Regions from separate parts of the Arthrobacter sp. sptzw42 genome, predicted to be linked through region 2. Evidence: predicted binding sites of a transcription regulator. Region 2 holds the regulator's gene; the other holds the start of a gene.
What was found. Region 2 encodes LexA, which represses DNA repair genes until DNA is damaged. Its sites were predicted from a motif close to TCGAACANNTGTTCGA; they were not measured.
Positions count from the first base shown of each region.

Region 1 (3,403 bases), on a different contig from region 2:
AGATCCGGCGGTAGACGTTATGGCGTTCGGCGCTTTCGACGTCGATGTCAATGTCCGGCAGGGTGGCCCGGTCCCGGGAGAGGAAGCGTTCGAAGATCAGGTCATGCTGCAGTGGATTGACCTGGCTGACGTCGATCAGGTAATTGACCAGGCTTGAGGCACCTGATCCGCGGGCTGCTGCCCTGACCCCCATGTCCTGGATCATGCGGGATACTTCGGCAACGGTAAGGAAGTAGGAAGAAAACCCCAGGTTCTGGATAATGCCGAGTTCGTGCCCGAGCCGGTGGTGCATCTGCTTCTCACTGCTGCCCGAAAGCCCCGGGAACCGCCTTCCGATTCCCGCCTCGCAGCGTTGCACCAGTTCAAGGTGCGGATCCTGGCTGATCCCGATTACGGAGGCTTCCGGCACGACGGGCTGCTTCCAGCCCATATCGGTTTCGGGGTCCATCCTGCAGAGATCGGCGAGCGCCTCGGTTTGTGCGATCAGCTGCTTGAGGTCTGCTGCACCGTATCCGGCGGCGGAGATAATTTCCCTGCCCAAATTCAGCATCTGGCCGGCGGATTTCAGCCAGCCCTGGCCGTTGGGTTGCAGCATTGGTTCCTGGGCCAGCTCCGGCAGCGATTTCAGGGTCCGGGCTGAGTCAAGGACATCGGCCGTGGCAGCGCCGTCCTCCGCGCAGTACCTCACAGCGTTGCTGAGGATGGCCGGAACGTGATGCTCTTCCGCGAGCTTGAGCATGCGGACGGCATGCGACGTACTTAGAGGTGCTCCCGGGGCGCTGAGCTGGGAGACGATTTCGGTGACCACTGTTGCCGGGGGCATGGCATCAAGCCATTGCTTGAAGAGCGTCCGGGGCCGCAGGTACCGGCGGCCTCCCATGGCACGCCCGACGTCGGAATCCGGCCCGATCAGGACCATCAGCACGGGTTTGAGGGTTTGCGGGTCCAGGGTACGGGAAGCAAGTTCCGCCCTGGTTACAGCCACGGGCACGGTTCCCCCGGACTTGCCCGAAGTGCGGGCGTGGGCATCGGACACCAGCCGGCACAGTGCACGGTACCCTGCACCGTTGTTGTTGCCGCGCGCGAGCACCACCACGCGGCCTGCCAGCTGGGTGCGGTGATCGCCGTCGTCGTCATACACCGCCAGGTCCACACCGACTATGGGATCAATGCCGGCGTCCATGCAGGCTTTGAGGTGCTTGATTGTTCCGTAGAGCCCATCACGGTCAGTGCAGGCGAGCGCGGTTGCCCCGTCAGCAGCGGCGGCCTGGGCCAGCTCCTCAGGCCAGGACACGCCATAGTGGGCACTGAAGGCAGTAGAGACGTGGAGGTGCGTGAAGCTCATGCTGTTCGTGGGCGAAGGGCGTCATGGATCCGCAGCAGCCGCCACCGGCCGCTGCGGATGTGGCGGGTCAGATCAAGAGTGAGCGGTTCATCCTGACCATTGCCCGCAGCGGAAGCTGGACCTGAGGGAAGCACCTGAACCCGCCAGATTTCATGGTCAACCAGTCCGGGCCCGGTGCCCAGCGGTGCACGGCTTTCTTCAGCCCACCACTGCCGGCGCTCGTACCATCGGACCGGCTCGGCGCAGACTGAATAGGACCGCCCTGCCCATTGCAGGCTCACCGGCTGGCCATCCTGGTTGCAGGCAACATCCACGGATTCACTGAACATCCCCATGGGCACCTCCCGGCCAGAGCAAGAAACTCGAACACATTCGAATATGTGTTCGAATATTTCAAGTCTAAGCCAGCGGCGGCACAAATCCTAGGCGGGGGTGGACGGACTGATTCGCAGGGAGCAGGATTGTGCCATGAGCACCCATGACGCACTCCTCAAACAGGTCAGCATCAAGGCCCAGGACTCCACCCTCGTGGCTACTTTCGACATCGACGGCAATATCCCCGGGTCCGGCGCCTATGTGGTGGGGCTTATGGCAGCCAGTCCGGACTACTCATCCCAACGGCGTTTGGGTATTGAATTCATGAACGGGGAGGCGATCGCCTTTTTCTCGTTCAATCACGAACAGAGCACGGAAGAGAACTACGATCTTTCGGGCGTCACACACTCCGGCAACACCATCACCGGGCATTTCCCGCTCGCTGCCATCAACGGGCTCGGCCAGGGGCACGTCATCACCGGCTTCAGCGAAGCGGACGGCAGGGAGTTCCAGTCCAATGTTCCGGTGGAGGAGAACCTGTAAACAGCTGGGCTGAAACGGCTCAGCTGTTCTCTTTGTGGACCCGGAGTTCGAGTTCGATAAAGCCCGAGATCATGGCACGGTAGGTGGATTCCACGATGTCCGGGTCAATGTCTTTCTTGGCAGCTGCGGAGCGGACGTGCTCGATGACCCGCTCCACCCGGCCCGGGGCACGGACCTCGGCGTCGTCACCCTTGAGGGTTCCGGCAATCCGGATCAGCCGCTCACGGCGGGCAATAAGGGCAACTATCTGGTCATCCACTTCGTCAACGGCAACCCGGACGGCAGCGAGCTGTTCCTTATCGGCCAGGGCGTCCCGATCATTCCCTTGAATTGTTGCCATCCTCTGACAGTATCGAACCATGCAGCCCAGAGTCGACTTCATTTCACTAGGCGTCCGCAGCGTTCCGGTATCCCGCACCTTCTATGTTGAGGGCCTTGGCTGGCCGGTCCACCGTGAGTTTACGGGGGATGTGGTGTTCATCCAGGTGAACCACGGCCTGGTGCTGTCACTGTGGGACGTTCGCCAGATGCAGGCCGATGCCGGGGTCTCCGAACCCGGCCCCGTCCCCTGCATCACGCTCAGCCACAACCTGCCAAGCACTCAGGATGTGGACCGGGTCATGGATGAGGCGGCCGCAGCGGGAGCCGCCATCATTGCTGAACCCATCACCCAGCCGTGGGGCGGCTACAGCGGCTATTTCGCGGACCCGGACGGCTTCCGCTGGGAGGTGGCGTATAACCCCGCATGGGCAGTGGACGACGCCGGATCGGTTACCCTTTAGCCCTCCGCTCAGCGGTCCGGGGACCTGCAGGCCAGGGCCTGAAAATTGGTTAGGCCTAGAACAGGGCTTCCACCGGGCGGATCAACTCCGGGCCGTTATTGCGGACATTACCCACCTCTTTGCCCACTGATTCAACGCGCCAGTCCGATGCCACGTCCTTGACCCCGGACCGGACCAGGTCAACCAGCGCCGCGGCGTCATCGGCCTGCGGGTCCAGCCAGGCCTGCATGGTGGCCTTGTCCATCGGCAACGGGACGCGGTCATGCAGCGCGGTCAGCTTGCCTAAAACGGTGGCTTCAGTGCCGGGGGGCGGGGTGTCGGCGGTCAAGATGGACGTGGAAAGCATCCACCCGCCCGGTTCTCCCGCAGGCCGGCCGGGATCCTTCCACCATTCATAGAGCCCGGCAAAAACCAGGCC
Region 1 covers NZ_JBNHEX010000002.1:311,097-314,499, forward strand. The annotation lists gene AC5RT4_RS03485 (DNA polymerase III subunit alpha) at 1-1,345, opposite strand, end outside; gene AC5RT4_RS03490 (DUF6504 family protein) at 1,342-1,680, opposite strand; gene AC5RT4_RS03495 (hypothetical protein) at 1,814-2,203, shown strand; gene AC5RT4_RS03500 (chorismate mutase) at 2,223-2,543, opposite strand; gene AC5RT4_RS03505 (VOC family protein) at 2,563-2,985, shown strand; gene AC5RT4_RS03510 (SOS response-associated peptidase) at 3,041-3,403, opposite strand, start outside.
Region 1: the regulator LexA is predicted to act here: its motif matches at 1,718-1,733, upstream of AC5RT4_RS03490 (DUF6504 family protein).

Region 2 (3,403 bases):
GGCGGTCCCGCTTCCCAGCTGGGCAAGGAAGTGGTCCGCTTGCGGGAATGGGCGGAGAAGACCACTACGGGAGACCGTGATGAGCTCCTGCCCGGTGTCACTGACCGGGCCTGGCGGCAGGTCTCGGTGACCTCGATGGAGTGCCTGGGCGCCCAGAAGTGCCCCATGGCAGCAGAATGCTTCAGCGAACTCGCACGCCAGGACGCCGCCGAAGCCGACGTCGTGGTCACCAACCACGCCATGCTCGCCGTCAGTGCCTTCGAAGGCCTCGCGGTGCTGCCCGAATACGACGTCGTTGTGGTTGACGAGGCACACGAACTCCAGGACAGGGTTACCGGCGCCGTTTCGGGGCAGCTCTCGGTGGCCATGGTCCATACCGCAGCTGCGGGAGCGCGCAAGCATACGGCCGTTACCGTGGATGCCCTTAGTGCGGCTGCCGCCAACCTTGAAGCCGCCCTTGCCGGAGTTCCCAATGGACTGCTTCCCAATGGCCTCAACGATGAGCAGCTGGACTGCGTGGACCAGTTGCGTGAAGCCTGCCGCGCCGCACTTTCCGACTCCAAGGGGGACAGCAGCACCACTGCCGACGGCGGGAGGCAACTGGCGCGCTCCCGGCTGATGCTCATCCTGGAACTGTGTGAACGTCTCCTCGCCGCCCGGGAGAACCGGGAAGTGGTCTGGTTTTCCCGCGCCAGTTCCTTTGACCCCCAGCAGGGGTACTCCCAGCCCGACGAAACAGCTCCCGCGCTGATCAATATTGCGCCGCTGTCCGTGGCAGGGCGGCTGCGCGAGGGCCTGTTCGCGAACCACACTGTGGTGCTGACTTCCGCCACCCTGGCAATCGGTTCAGCCTTTGAGCCCGCCGCCGGCGGGCTGGGGCTTGTGGGAGAGGGGGCGCCCAGCTGGACGGGCGTTGATGTGGGATCGCCCTTTGACTATTCCAGGCAGGGAATCCTGTACGTGGCAGGTCACCTGCCCAAGCCCGGCCGCGGAGCATCCCCGGAAGCGCTGGCCGAACTTGAGGCCCTGATCAGGGCATCAAACGGCGGGGCGCTGTGCCTGTTCTCCTCCCGGCGGGCGGCAGAAGAAGCGGCCGATGCGCTGCGGCCCAAGCTGGGAATGACCATCCTGTGCCAAGGCGACTCCACCATGACGGCCCTGGTGAAGCAGTTCGCGGACGAACCTGACACCTGCCTGTTCGGCACGATGTCCCTGTGGCAGGGCGTGGACGTTCCGGGGGGCTCCTGCCGACTGGTGGTCATCGACCGGATTCCCTTCCCCCGGCCCGATGATCCCCTGATGACAGCCCGGTCCCGGGCAGTTGCGCAGGCGGGAGGCAACGGCTTCATGTCAGTTTCGGCCACCCACGCCGCCATCCGGCTCGCACAGGGCGCGGGACGGCTGATCCGGTCAACCGGGGATAAAGGCGTGGTGGCGGTGCTTGATTCCAGGCTGGCCACGGAACGCTACGCCGGATTCCTCCGCGGTGCCCTGCCGCCGTTCTGGTCCACTACGGACAGGAAAACAGCCATGGCGGCGCTGGAGAGGCTGGCCAAGGAAAAGATTTGAGCGCCCCGGCTGACGGGCCGGGGCGCTCATAGCTGGAGGCACAGGTGTGTTCGAACTCCGGGGCCGTTTAAAGCGAGCGGAGCACCGACACTACCTTGCCCATGATGGTGGCGTGGTCGCCAAGGATGGGCTCGTACTGGGTGTTCTGGGGGAGCAGCCAGGTGTGGCCGTCGCGCTGACGGAAAGTCTTAACAGTGGCTTCGTCGTCAAGCAGGGCAGCAACAATATCTCCATTGGCCGCATCTGCCTGGCGGCGGACCACCACCCAGTCGCCGTCGCAGATGGCAGCGTCCACCATGGAATCACCGGCCACCTTGAGCATAAACAGTTCCCCCTGGCCCACGAGCTGGCGGGGGAGCGGCAGGACGTCCTCCACCTGCTGGTCAGCCAGGATGGGACCACCGGCAGCAATCCTGCCCACAAGGGGGACCATGGCTGTGTCCATGGCGGTGGGAAGAACGGTGACGGTGCCGGCCCCCTGAAGGGAAGGGGCAGGCTCCGCCGCCTGCTTGGATGAACCACCGTCGAGGGTAAGGGGCATCAACACTTCCATGGCGCGCGGCCGCTTGGGATCGCGCCGCAGGTAGCCAAGCTTTTCCAGCTGCGAAAGCTGGTGCGTGACGCTGGACAGGCTTGCCAGGCCCACGGTGTCACCGATCTCGCGCATGGACGGCGGATACCCGTTGTCATTGACCGAGCGCTGGATGGTCTCGAGGATCCTTTTCTGCCGCGGCGTCAGGCCCTTGGCGGTCTTCTTCGGTTGGGAGGTTGCCCTGCCCCCGGCGGCTGCTGCTGCCATATTCGCCAATGCCTTTCGGTTGCCCCGGACTCCTGTGGCCCGGACCTGAAGTTCACGCCGGAATTGTCAGACCCTGCTGATCAACTTTCAGAGTGGTTGTTCTTTCTCTCAAAACTAGGCCAGCCACATTGCTTTTTCAAACATCTGTTCTAGCGAGTCTCGACAATGTTCGTTGATAAGTGCTAAAACAGAGGGAGCAAAGTTCGAACATTTGTTCTACTCCGGTCGAAGCCATTCGAAAACAGGCGGCAAGGGCCGCCAAGGCGGCGGCTTCGGAGGGGAATATCGGGCAGCACAGTACGGTCCAGGAGGGCTAAGTCATGTCAGCTACATCTGCTTCGCGGGATTCATTTTCAGTGCACTACTTGTCCGGGCCTGAGGCCAGGCCGGAGGAGGGGCCTGTGCCCCTGCCGCCCCTGCGCCTGACGCGCCGCGGGAAGATCGTCCTGATCGGCATTCCCCTGGTCCTGCTCGCGGCCCTGCTGCTTTCCCTGGCCGGATTCTTCAACTCGCCGGCAAAGGCCTCCGATTCGGCGGCTGACCTGTCCGTTACCCCTGCCGTTACCGTTACCGTCCAGGCAGGGGAATCCTTGTGGGCTATCGCCGGGAGCGTTGCCCCGGAGCGGGATGCGCGTGACGTCGTGGCTGACATCGTCCAACTGAACAACCTGACCGGCGGCGCGGTCTTCCCGGGGCAGCAGTTGTACGTCCCCACCCGGTAGGTGCCGCTCACCCGCCGGCTGCTGGAGGCCAACGCGGACAGGACGTTGATGGCCCGTCGTGAAGGCCGGCTCAGCGCGAACGGGAAGCCGTCACATTTTCCGGCTCCCCGGGCTGGCACTAAACTGTTCAGGTGAATGACCAGCTAGAGCGCCTCAACCGGTTACCCCTCCGCAGCAACCTTCGTGGGCTTACCCCCTACGGCGCACCCCAGCTGGACGTCCCTATCCTCCTCAACGTCAACGAGAACACCCATGGTGTCCCTGAGAACGTACGGGCCGCCATCACCGCCGCCGTTACGGACGCGGCCGCAGG
Region 2 covers NZ_JBNHEX010000017.1:30,077-33,479, forward strand. The annotation lists gene AC5RT4_RS16605 (ATP-dependent DNA helicase) at 1-1,569, shown strand, start outside; gene lexA (transcriptional repressor LexA) at 1,637-2,368, opposite strand; gene AC5RT4_RS16615 (LysM peptidoglycan-binding domain-containing protein) at 2,734-3,090, shown strand; gene AC5RT4_RS16620 (histidinol-phosphate transaminase) at 3,222-3,403, shown strand, end outside.